One region of the Acinetobacter sp. TGL-Y2 genome, then DNA from elsewhere that is predicted to be linked to it. Evidence: predicted binding sites of a transcription regulator. Region 1 holds the regulator's gene; the other holds the start of a gene.
What was found. The regulator PhoB, encoded in region 1, activates phosphate uptake and scavenging genes when phosphate is short. The targets are predictions, from matches to a motif close to TGTCATNAANCTGTCATAA.
Positions count from the first base shown of each region.

Region 2: AMD27_RS04090 (inorganic phosphate transporter) is a predicted target of PhoB. The motif match lies at 1,563-1,581, and genes of this name have one in related genera.

Region 1 is NZ_CP015110.1:3,246,126-3,252,996, reverse strand. It holds gene asd (archaetidylserine decarboxylase) at 1-517, shown strand, start outside; gene phoR (phosphate regulon sensor histidine kinase PhoR) at 755-2,113, opposite strand; gene phoB (phosphate regulon transcriptional regulator PhoB) at 2,152-2,862, opposite strand; gene AMD27_RS15535 (TetR/AcrR family transcriptional regulator) at 3,065-3,787, opposite strand; gene AMD27_RS15530 (SDR family NAD(P)-dependent oxidoreductase) at 3,987-4,832, shown strand; gene AMD27_RS15525 (MATE family efflux transporter) at 5,151-6,518, opposite strand; gene AMD27_RS15520 (methionine aminotransferase) at 6,658-6,871, opposite strand, start outside.
Region 2 is NZ_CP015110.1:870,757-877,627, forward strand. It holds gene metH (methionine synthase) at 1-1,160, opposite strand, end outside; gene AMD27_RS04090 (inorganic phosphate transporter) at 1,629-3,251, shown strand; gene AMD27_RS04095 (hypothetical protein) at 3,387-4,931, opposite strand; gene AMD27_RS04100 (rhomboid family intramembrane serine protease) at 5,176-5,793, opposite strand; gene nfuA (Fe-S biogenesis protein NfuA) at 5,953-6,591, shown strand; gene AMD27_RS04110 (TonB-dependent receptor plug domain-containing protein) at 6,758-6,871, shown strand, end outside.

The sequences.
Region 1 (6,871 bases):
AGCCAAAGGTCAAAGCTTCTCAGTTGAAAAACTCATTGGCGACCCACAGTTGGCTGAACCGTTTAAACAGGGTGAATTTGCCACGGTTTATTTGTCCCCTAAAGATTATCACCGTGTGCATATGCCGTATGCAGGTACTTTGACTGAAACTTTGTATATTCCGGGTGAACTGTTCTCTGTGAATCAAATCACGGCTGAAAATATTCCAGGTTTGTTTGCACGCAATGAACGTATGGTGTGCTTATTTGATACTGATCTTGGTCGTATGGCAGTTGTGCTTGTGGGTGCGATGATTGTGGCGGGAATTGAAACGGTTGCAACAGGCAAAGTAAAACCGACTGGACGTTTAGAGCTAAATCATCATGATTTGAAGATTGAAAAAGGCGCTGAACTGGGTCGTTTCTATCTGGGTTCAACCGCCGTGGTTTTATTTGAAAAAGACAAAATGCAGTGGGATACCGCATTTAAAGCCAATTCTTTGGTGGTGATGGGCGAAGCTTTGGGTCAAACGATTTAATGACTGATTCCCTCATCCTCGCTTTCTCCTAAAGGTAGAAGGTAATTCCTCCTTTTCGAAATTGACTGTATTTTAAGCATGAGAAGCGCCTCTGTTTTTAAAGTAAAGAGGGATTAAAGTGCGCTTTGCCTTCACTCTTGAAATTACGTCTTAAAACTGCTTCTTAAAATAGTGTTGATAGTTAAAAAGAGAAAATTAAAAAAAGCGCCATCAGGCGCTTTATTAATATGTGAATATTTAATGCATTCGATATAAACGTTCTTTTGGAAAGACTGCAATAAAGGTTGAACCTTGATTTTCTTTAGAATCAATTTCAATATGTGCGCCGTGTTGCATCAAGACATGCTTCACAATCGCAAGTCCTAAACCCGTCCCGCCTGTCGCACGGCTTCGCGCACTATCTACACGGTAAAAACGTTCGGTCAAACGAGGTAAATGTTTAAGGTCAATTCCAATCCCCGTATCTTGTACTGAAAAATAACCTTGTTCGCCGTCATCATGCCAACCTATAGTAATCGTACCGCCTTTGGGGGTGTATTTAATGGCATTGGTGATTAAGTTGCTAAACGCGCTTGCCAGCTCCATGTCAGAGCCAATCAAGTCACAATGACTGTCAATATCCAAATTTAAGGTATGACCATAATCAATATTGTAGGCCTGCGCATCATCAAATAAATGATTCATTAAATTCGGCATTTCAATGATTTGATTTTTGGCAATTTGCTTTTCATTTTCCAAACGTGAAAGGAGCAGTAAATCATTGACCAAGGCATTCATACGCTTGGTTTGAGATTGCATTTGATCGAATGCGCGTTTCCAACGTGGATTAATATCTTCTTGATCTTTAAAGGTTTCTATATAACCGCTGAGTACAGTCAGCGGTGTACGTAACTCATGCGAAATATTGTCGACAAAGTCAGAACGCATTTGTTCTAAATTCTTCATCCGTGTGATGTCATGTGCGACCAAGAGACGACTTTCATTGCCAAAACGAGTCAGTTTAATCTGTGCATATTTATTTTCATCTGCGGTAAGTTTGATCTTAATCCCATCTTGTGCCGCATGAATATTATGAAAGTACTCAACAAAATCAGGCTGACGAATAATGGTCAATACATTACGCCCACGATCCACTGTTTGAATCCCAAAAAGTGCTTCCGCAGCTGGGTTCCACCATTCAATTTGATGTAAGTCATCCGTTAAAATAATCGCTTCAGAGAGTGCAACCAGAGAGGATTGGGTACGGTCGATAAGCCCCACCATTTCGGATTGAACAATACGTTCTTGGCGCTGTGCACGGTAAACATTGAACAGCAATGCGCCCCAAATCCCATTCAAATTGGGTGGAACATCATAGGGACGGTTTGAGATCCAGTCATTGACCAAATACAGAGATCTGAGCTGTAGGGCAAAAAAAATAGCACTGGCAATGCCCAAACAGATCCATAAATAACCAATCCCTAACCCAATTAAACCGCCAATAATGATTAAGAATGCCAGAATTCGTAAGTCTTGTTTGGCAAATGTCCATAAACTGCTATAGAGGAATTTTTTATGTTCACGGGCGAGTTTAGGAACGGGATAAGGTTCATACATAAAGATTTAATTTACCTAAAAACATAGGCTAAACAGGATTAGCCTAGAGCGACATCTGCACGGGTAGAGAAACGATAACCTGTTCCACGAACGGTTTGTACATATCGGTCAGCTCCATAAGGTTCTAAGACTTTACGGAGACGTCGAATATGTACGTCAATGGTACGATCTTCAATATACACGTTGCCACCCCAGACTTGGTCAAGAAGCTGCGCACGTGTATATGCGCGTTCGGGATGTGTCATAAAGAATGCCAATAAACGGTATTCTGTTGGGCCCATCTCCAAAATGCTTTGATTATAACTGACGCGCTGACTGACAGGGTCTAAAACAAGACCATTTGCATCAATGGTTTTTTCACCGTTCAAGGCATTGGCACGTCTGAGCACCGCTTTGATGCGCGAAACCAATTCACGGGTGGAAAATGGCTTGGTCATATAGTCATCGGCACCCGCGTCGAGACCTTGAACTTTATGATCTTCTTCACCACGTGCGGTCAACATAATTACTGGAATTTCAGACAGCGTTTCATCACGTTTAAGACGGCGACATAAATCTACGCCACTGACGCCACCCGGCAACATCCAATCGAGCAAGACCAGTATAGGCCGTTGATCCACAATCATTTGATGTGCTTGTTTAGCATCTTCCGCTTCTAAGCATTGAAAACCTGCCATATCTAATGAGGTATGGATCATTTCGCGAATGGGTAGCTCGTCGTCGACAATTAAAATGTAGTCATCTTTCACAACGCAATATCCTATGATGAACGGTGAACCGTTTTATATTTATGACAGGCTTATTACAAAGATTAATTATGACAGTATCATTGCAGAAGGGCAGAACAACTTCAAGAGAGCAATGTTTTGTGACAAAATGATGATGCTTGTATGATTATTTAACGACCTCTTTGTTTTAATTAAGTTAATAAAATCAATATATTAAAAATTATTAATCATCATTCGCATGGTGTTTAAAATATATCGGATTATTTTTTGTCATGTCACTTAATAAAGCTAAAAACACAGTTTTACAGGCATGTACCACATCTGCACGCGGTAATTTGAAGCCACCGACCACCCAGCGCACCGCTACTTGTGTGACATAACCATTTAAACCAGTGGCAATCAGTGAAATTTCTTTTTCAGTCCAATGTGTTTGCGGCATCATTAAGGTCACAAAAGCATGAATCATGCGGTCAAAACGCCCCATGGTTTCTTGAATGGTGGCATGGTTATGTAGTTCTTGAACCAACATGGCATCAATATAAATAATTCGAGCCGTTCTTGGATCATCTTCAAGCATGGCAAAAAATGCATTTAGACCTGAGTCGATCATGTTCAGTGGGTCAGGAGAGGCTTGCAGAATCGCTTGCATTAAGGTTTGCTGAAGCTGCTCAATTAACTTTAAAAAGATGGTTTGAAACAGGTTTTCGCTTTTTTTAAAGGATTCGTAAAAATAACGCTCAGTTAGCTTGGCTTCATTACAGACATCTTTGACCGTAACCGAAAAAAAGCCCTGTGTGCCGTAGGTTTCTATGCCTGCCTGAATTAGTTTTTCACGGCGTGCAAGTTTACGTTCAGACAGTGACATTCCTTTAAACTGACGCTCTTTCACGACGTTTTTAACGGCTTTTTTTTCTAGAGTTTGCGCGTGCTCTACAGGATCAGTCATAAGTAATACGGGTCTAGTCGTGTGTGTAATTTTCAACATCTTAACAATAAAATGCACATAAACCTATGTCGAGATGATTGAGCATTTTGTCTTACAAATGATGATGATCAATATTGACAATATTAATTGTCAAATTTATAGTGGGTATTGAGCGGCACACCAACACGCTGTTGTGCAGAAAAATCATAAAGGATACACAATGAAAAATTTTAAAAATAAAGTGGCTGCCATTACGGGTGCAGGGTCAGGTATGGGACAACAGCTGGCTATATTGTTAGCAAAGGCGGGATGCCATGTCTCAATTAGTGACGTAAATGAAAAAGGATTAGCTGAAACTGCTGCATTGCTCAAAGCCTATGACGTGCGTGTTACCACCAAGAAAGTTGATGTGTCAAAGCAAGATCAAGTCAAAGCTTGGGCAGCAGAGACTGTGCAAAATCATGGGTCAGTGAACATGATTTTCAACAACGCAGGCGTAGCTTTAGGTTCAACGGTTGAAGGTGCAAGCTATGAAGACCTTGAATGGATTATGGGGATCAACTTTTGGGGCGTGGTATATGGCACCAAAGAGTTTCTTCCCTTCATTAAAAAATCAGGCGAAGGGCATATTATCAATACCTCAAGTTTGTTTGGTTTAACCGCTCAGCCGACACAATCTGCTTATAACTCTTCTAAATTTGCAGTGCGTGGTTTTACCGAGTCACTTCGTCAAGAATTAGATATTGAAAATAAAGGCGTAAGCGCACTTTGCGTACATCCGGGTGGTATTCGTACCAACATTGCCAATGATGCACGTATGAATGACAGTTTAAGATCTTTAGGAATGAATCCTGAAAAGTCAGCACAGGCATTTAATAAATTTTTACGTATGCCAGCCGAAGATGCTGCACAAGAAATTTTAGATGCTGTTTTACAAAATAAACGTCGTCTACTGATTGGTAATGATGCGAAAGCAATTGATATTATGCAACGCATTTTGCCCGCAAGTTATCAAAAAGTGACGGCATTTGCGACCCAATTGAGCAAGCGTTTCGAGCCTAAATAAGGCGGGCAAGACAGGTCTACGCAGAACCTCACATCCTTAAAAAATTGACATTTAAAACTCGCTCATGCGGGTTTTTTTTAGCTGTATTTTTTTTACTCTGAAAGGCTTAAATAAATCGCAACACAGCTAATCAGGCTAAAAAATAAGATAAAACAAACCTGATTAGGAGGGTGGGAAAGGTTATGGAATAACACTATCTAAGTGGGTTTTTTTAAGAACTTTGTACAATCAACAGTCTTAAATGGGATTTGATTCAATTCATCAGAAACGCTCCATGCCGTGATATAAAACGCTCAGATGGACTGATTTTTTTACAAACTAAATCAACACTTCGACGGTTTTTTTCTTCCACACAAACTGATAATACAGTCCTTGCATCATGCATAAGCACACAAAGGCAAGCGCATAGGCATACCAAATGCCTTCTAAGCCCCACCAATCGCTAAACAGATATGCACATGGCAGTTCAATCAAAAGAATCGCAATAATGTTGATAATCATGGGTACAGTCACTGTACCACTGGCGCGCATAATAGAAGCAAATATGGCACTCGCACCAAAGAAGAGAATGGCCCACAGCACAATAAACAAAAGTTGTTGACCCAAAACCACCACAGCTGGATCTGTAATAAACAGTGCCATTAAATATTTAGAGAATAAATACGCCAAGATGACCAAGCTACCCGTAATCAAAATATTCATGCTCAAAGCGGTTTTGGTTACTTTAGACAGTGAATCTGCTTTACCCGCACCAATGGCTTGTGCCGCAAATATCGAGGCTGCAATACCAATCGAAAGCGCAGGGAATTGAATATAATTGAGCACCTGATTGACTGCGCCATAGGCAGCGGTAGCATCTGAGCCATAACGGTTGACCAGACCTACGATGACCAAACCTGCAACAGATGTGGTGACCATTTGAATGCCTGTTGGAATACCCAAGCGAAGAATCACTTTGCTGATTTCAGGGTCATAGCGAATAAATTTACACAGGGCACGATCTGGTTTTAACGGATGATTCTTTTTATTTAAGTACACAAACAGGAAAATCAGCACCGCCAAATAACCCACAATGGTGGCAATGGCAGGCGCGATAATACCCATTTTAGGAAAGCCAAAATATCCGGCAATCAGCACAGGGGTAATAAACAGTCCAATCAAGCTGGTCATGCCCAGTGCAATCAGCGGGGTAATACTGTCACCCACACCACGTAAAATAGAGGTATAAATAATATAGATAAATAATAGCGGGCTGCCGGCGAGCATCCACTGTACATAGGGCAATGATAAGTGCATCACAGCAGGATCTGTGCCCAATGCCAGCAATATAGATTTAGCAGCCAATACCCCAAAAATGGCAATAATACTGCCGCCAATCAGGGTCATAAATAAGGTTGAACCGACCACAGCACGGACTTTTTCAATATTCTGTGCGCCCCACGCTTGACCGACCAGAACGGTAGAACCCGCAGATAAACCAATCACAAAAGCCATCAGACAAAACAAGATAGGAAAGAACACGGCAACCGCTGCTATGGCGTCTACGCCCATCATTTGACCGACAAAAACCGTGTTAATCGTGCCCGATAAATTTTGTAAGATATTGGTCGCAATCAGTGGCAGTAGAAAGACTAAAAAGACTTTCCAAAAATCGGGTTCATCAATCGGGCTGAGATGCGGCTGCATTTTATTTTGGTGTCCATTATTATCTTAAACTTCAGTGTATTGACCTTAGCATTATCATTTTTGAATTACTTTAGTAATCGAGTAACGTATGTATAAAACTGACGCTACCCAATTTCAGTGAGAACCTTAACGCAAAATATCATACCTTCGACAGAATCTGCCCAGCTTGTCTTAGGGTTTCATCTTTTTTAGCGAAGCAAAAACGGATTTGTTTTAACTCTTTTGGCGGATTTGTATAAAAAACCGAAACTGGAATAGCCACGATTTTATGTTCTTCCGCCAAATATTGGCACATGTCGAGATCATTTAAATCAGATCGTATGTCACTATAATCCAGATTTTGAAAATACGTG
Region 2 (6,871 bases), 1.0 Mb from region 1:
TGGTGACGTGCCACATCTAAGGCTTCGGTAAAGTTTTCTTCTTTAATCAGGCGTAAGAACTTTTTAGAGCCGGTCACATTAGTACGTTCACCGACGTTTACAAACAGTGAATCTTTGGTGATGTTAAACGGCTCTAAACCTGAAAGACGACATGCAGGTGCAATCTCAGGTACTTGGCGCGGCTTAATGTCTTTTACAGCATGGTAAATTGCGCGAATATGGTCGGGTGTGGTACCACAACAGCCACCGGTGATGTTGATCAAACCACTTTCCGCAAACTCTTTAATAAATGCCGCGGTTTCTTCTGGCGTTTCATCATAACCACCGAAGGCATTCGGTAAGCCTGCATTTGGATGTGCTGAAACAAAAGTATTCGCTACATCTGAGATGGTTTTTACGTGCGGTCGCATCGCATCTGCACCCAAGGCACAGTTAAAACCAATGGACAATAAATCGCCGTGGCGCACTGAATTCCAAAACGCTTCAGCGGTTTGTCCAGTCAAAGTACGACCTGAAGCATCGGTAATGGTACCTGAAATCATCAGGGGTAATTCATAACCGAGTTGTTTGAACACTTCTTTGACTGCAAAAATAGCCGCTTTACAGTTCAAGGTATCAAACACAGTTTCAATCAAGAGAATGTCTGCACCACCTTCAATCAGAGCGTGCGCGGCTTCAATATAATTGATTTTCAGTTCATCAAAGGTGATGTTTCGAAATGCAGGGTCATTCACGTTGGGTGAAATCGAACAGGTACGGGATGTCGGACCAAGTACACCTGCGACAAAACGTGGTTTGTCTGGCGTTGAATATTTTAAACAGGCTGCTTTGGCAATGCGTGCAGCTTCACGGTTAATTTCTGGAACCAAGTCTTCCATGTGGTAGTCAGACATTGAAACACGGGTGCCGTTAAAGCTATTGGTTTCAATAATATCCGCACCCGCTTCTAGGTAAGCTTCGTGAATACCTTGAATAATCTGGGGCTGGCTAAGTACCAGTAAGTCATTGTTGCCTTTGAGGTCTGATGCCCAATCTGCAAAGCGCTCTCCACGATAATCAGCTTCTTCTAGTTTGTGGCGTTGAATCATGGTGCCCATCGCACCATCAATAATGAGAATACGTTGAGCAAGAAGTGCTTTTAATGTAGCGAGGGTAGACATCAATGACTCTCTCTAAATATTTAGCTTAATAAAGGTGCATTATTTTAACAGAAATTGAACAATCTGCAGCGCAAATAAACGCCTTAGCAGACACAAGTCAGTCAATTTCGTGTGTTAAATCGACATTCTGTTAATTTTTGAACGATTCAATTTAAATTTATGTTTTTATTCATAACTTTGTCATATTTACAAAGCAAAATAATTGGATGCGAAATATTGATGAAATAGTCGAAAAATATTACAACTTTATTTCAGAAATATTACGGGTTAAATTTTGTAAACTCATAAAAGGAATAGTTTATTAAACTATTGAAAAATATTGTTTAAAAATAAATCCAATGCGATTTAACAGTTTAAAATTTAAGATAAAGCCTCATTTAGATGCTTTATGTGACAGCTCTTTGTCATATAATTGTAATAATTAAATTGAACAATAAGGGGATATTCTTATCCTCTTTACCAATCTGCATGAATTCTAATCAAACTCCCGTTTCAGATTCAGCACAATCGTCAAGTACTGAGAAGTCGACGAATGTTCATGTGCCAACACCAAAATTCTTTGTTCCGGTGTTCTTAACATTAATCGTATCCACACTTGTTTATATTGGCTTTCAGTTGGCTGCAGATTTGTCGCATGTTCCCGCGTTAAGTCTTTATTCAGTTATTCTGTTGGCGACGGCATTATTCATCGCTTTAGGCTTTGAATTTGTCAACGGTTTCCATGACACAGCCAATGCTGTGGCTACAGTGATTTACACCAACGCACTGTCTGCACCTGTTGCAGTCATGTGGGCCGGCTTCTGTAACTTCCTTGGGGTTATGGTCGCAAGTGGCGCCGTGGCTTACGGTATTATTGCACTACTGCCTGTTGAATTGATTATGAATGTCGGTTCAGGCGCAGGTTTTGCGATGGTCTTTGCCATGCTGATTGCTGCAATTACTTGGAACTTAGGTACTTGGTTCTTTGGTATTCCTGCATCAAGTTCACATACTTTAATCGGATCGATTTTAGGTGTGGGCATCATGAACTACATTTTGAACGCAGGTAGCGGCGCAAGTGGTGTAGACATGGAGCAGGTCTTAAAAGTAGGTAAGGCATTATTATTCTCACCGTTGATTGGCTTTGCTTTTGCAGCACTATTATTCTTGTTGGTAAAAAAAGTCTTCAAGAAACAACTAGAGCTGTTCCAGCCACCCGAAGGCAACAAACCACCACCGCCACTGATTCGTGCCATCTTAATCTTTACTTGTACTGGTGTAAGTTTTGCGCACGGCTCAAACGATGGTCAAAAAGGTATGGGCTTGATCATGCTCATTCTGATTGGTTGTGTGCCTTTGGCTTATTCTTTGAATAAGAACCTAGACGAGAAACATATTCAGTCTTTCGAACAACTGTCTGTACAAACGGCTGCTGTAATCTATCCAAATCATCAGGATATTCCAGATGTACAAGCGCGTGATGTATTGACCAAATATATCCAGACCAAAGAAATTACCTCTGACGTTGTTCCTGCTCTTGCGAGCATGACCGATCACTTAGGTGACCGTGTAGGTCAGTACGGTTCATTAAAAGATATTCCTGAAGTTGAAATTTCAGCATTACGTAATGACATGTACTTAAGTGCAACTGCATTTAAGCGTCTAGATAAAGCAGAAGCATTACCAACAATGACTGTTGCTCAAGAGCAAACGGTTGAAGACTACCGCGACAATATGGATTCATTCCTCCAATACATTCCAACTTGGGTTAAAGTGGCCGTTGCACTTGCGCTCGGTCTAGGAACAATGGTGGGTTGGAAACGTATTGTAGTGACTGTAGGTGAGCGTATTGGTAAGCAACATATGACTTATGGTCAAGGGATGTCTGCTGAATTGGTTGCGATGACTACAATTGCTGCTGCGGATGGTTTCGGGATGCCAGTATCGACTACGCATGTATTGAACAGTGCGGTTGCAGGTACTATGGTAGCCAATAAATCAGGCTTGAACTTCCAAATGGTTCGTACGATTTTATCGGCGTGGATCTTTACCTTACCCGCGACAATCTGTTTATCTGGTGGGTTATTCTGGTTGTTCTTACAGATCCTTTAAGATGATTTTGAATTTAAAAAAACGCTGCGATTGCAGCGTTTTTTTTGCCTTAAATATTGCGATGATCAATCCTTAAAAACCCTTAAATGTCCTATTTACCTAAGAAGAAATTATGGAGAAGGAAATTAAAAGTGATTACTTATTAAATAAGCTCAATACTTTCTTTAGCGGTAGTTTTTCATTTGCAAAACCATAAAGGGCTGCAAAGGGAAGTGCCGTACGAGCCAAATATGCCACACGCCATAGTCCGCCGTGATTTGCACCTTCCATCATCAGCTCGAGCGGATGATTCATTACACGTTCAGGATTAGCAATGGATTCAGGATTACGCAGATCATGAACCCAGAGTGCCGCCATAATCGCATTGGTGGTTTCAGGACTAAAGGCTTCCACACCAAATAGACTTGCGCCGTTGAATGCCGCCTTTAACAGCGGATTCTTGGTCACAGAATGCGTGGTGGTCGATGGGGCAATATTAATGCTGACACGCTGTCCTTGATGACGTGCCAAGGTCGCACGCCACTGCTGAATACGTTTAGCCAATGCATAATTCGGACCTTGTTCAACCACTAAACAGTCTGCAATACCATATTTTTGACCTTCAGCTGATGTGACTTTGTCATGCAGATTTTGCTTAAAAAAGTGCTTTAAGCTCAAAGTCTCAATACCTTTACAGAGAATTTTTTCAGACTGAGAACGAGTTTTAAACTTCGTTGCAGAACCATCAATGACGTCTGAAGGTACTGCATAGACATCTGTTGGCGTACACATATACATCAGGCTGGTATCGGGTTTTTGCTCACTGATACGCTGCATAATGCTGTCCATAGCCATAGACACCCGAACATGCTTTTCACCATCTAAATACGCAATCGCGGCTAAATCTAAAGTATGGTCTTGCTCAAGTAACCACTGCGCAATTTCAGGGGTTTGAGTAAGTAGATTTGCCCCCAATTTTTCTTTTAAGGTGGCAATAGAGTCATTCGAATCAATCGCTTCTGTAGAGGGGGCATACAGCGTGGCATTGCCCTGTTGAATGGTGTTGAGAATTTTGTCCCAAACGCGAGAATTTTGCAAATCAACTGCAATAATATTGGCTTTCCATTTGGCGAGCCAAGTCAAAGGACCTGCTTCAGATGCAGCACCAAATAGCACCATGGTACGGTCTGAAAGATCAAACCATTCAGGATGATCAAGCACTGTTTTCAAGGCTTTGGCATGGCTGGCTTCAATAATACCTGCATCTTGCCAAAGATCGATTTGATCAAGCAAAGCTTGTCCTTGAAGATTTTTCCCTTTATATGGGACATACCATTCAGGTGCTGCGTGACTTTCACCTTTGAGCTTAATGGTGTGCAATTTTTGAAGGGGTAAAGCCATCATGTCTGTAAGCGTATGACGCTGACCGTCACGATAAAAGTCAAAACTATGCTGTGCTTTGGCAAGTCCATTTTGAGCAATGTCAATTGCGTTTTCTGGAGTGGTCAAACCATGTTCAACCAAGGCTTTGAAATGAATCGGATATTGTTTACGCCAGTTTTTTTCAGATAACACCTGAAGTGAAGCTTGATGATTCACCGTAGACAAGGCTTCAGCCAAAATGGCTTGACCTGTTTTGGAGGTGCTGGCTTTGTTATTGGATTGAATTGGAAATTGAAGACCATCTAAAGTATGAGACATGCAAAAACTCTCGTGATTTTTCGTCATTAATATACATATGTCTACATTATCTATGCCAAATTGAATAACGTGGTGGCATTAACTACCAAAATTGTATGAAGATTATCTCGATGAAAAACTGAGATCTAACTAATTTAGACTGAATGGATATGATCATTTATTTAATCAATTGAGCTTGAGCATAAAAAAGCCCACAACGTGGGCCTGTATATCTTATTTGAACTGTAAAGCGAAGAGTTGAATTTTAAAAAGGCAATTGCGCCAATTGACTTAAAAAATGGGGAATCAAACGCGGTTCAATGATAATCGTCATAATCACACCATACGCGGCTCCCCAAAGATGCGCGCTATGATTCACATTTGAATTATTCCGTTTGGCTGACCAGATGCTATATGCAACATAGAGCACAGCAAAAATAATGGCAGGAACGGGAATGAAAAAGACAAAAATTAGTTTCCACGGTTCAAACAAGATATAAGCAAAAAGAACTGCTGATACTGCACCTGATGCACCCAGACTTGCCCAGCGATGATCATTTTTATGTTTTAAATAACTTGGAATAATCGCAACGATGAGACCACCCAGATAGAACAGGACAAAGCCCAATTCGTAAAGATACTGGCGGTAAAAGTTTTCAATAATACTACCGAAGAAGAATAAGGTAATCATGTTGAAAAGCAAATGTGTACCATCAGCATGAATAAAGCCATGACTGATAAAGCGGTCATATTGACCCTTTTGAATTGCAGGCGGCCAAAAGATTAAACGATTCATTACATTTTGATTGGAAAGTGCAATCAAGGAAATAATGACCGTAATAATGACAATGGTCACTGTATGATTAAAGGGTAAATCTAACATAGAGCAAAAATTCATCTTTGAGATACTTGATCAATATCATGCCATTTTTTGTGCTAAGAAGTAGGCTTTTAATATTAATTCCGACAATTTTAGTTGATTTTTTCATATTACCCCCGATCTTCAGTTAAAATAGAGACTTCAGCTTGAGGAAATACGGTTATGTCGACTGAGAACACCAGCACTGCAGTTGCTGAAGAAATTCCAAACCTATTGATTACGCCAACTGCGCAAGAGTATTTGTTTGATTTACTTGAAAAACAGAACACTCCTGGAATCGCAGTGCGTGTTTTTGTTGAACATGCGGGTACGCCACGTGCTGAGTGTTGCATGGCATATAGTGCTCCAGACGAAATCGTAGCGACTGATTACAAGCAAGATTATCCAAACTTCGCAGCGTACATTGATTCGCCGTCCATTCCTTATTTATTAGATGCTGTCATTGACTACAACAAAGACCGTTTTGGTGGTCAATTAACCTTCCGCGCACCGAACTCAAAAGTGCCACGTGTCGGTCCAGATGCTTCAATCGAAGAACGTATTACCTATGTACTTCAGTCTGAAATTAACCCAGGTCTTGCAGGGCATGGGGGTAACTGTGCATTGGTCGAAGTGGTGGAAGATGCGGAACACGGTTTAACCGCTGTACTCAAATTTGGTGGTGGTTGCCAAGGCTGTTCAGCGATTGACGTCACCTTGAAACAAGGGGTTGAAACGACGCTTCAACAGCAAATTCCTGAGCTTAAACGTGTGGTTGACCAAACGGATCACACACAAGCTGAAGGTGCTTATTTCAAATAAATGATTTAGAATGAAATCATTAACCTCCTATATGGGGGTTATTCTTTGCCCAATCAGTAAATGCAAATGATAATGATTATTAAAAACAATTGCATTAGTCTTATCATTTGTTACAATACGCAACGAAAAATTCTAATTCTCTTCTTAAAAGTTTTCGGATATGTGTATGAACAAGAAATGGATTCAGTCGGCTTTGTCGTTAGCTGTGCTATCAGTATTAGTGTCTACAACACAAGCTCAAGATGCTAATCAAGTTTATTCTGAGGCTAAGCTTAAGAGT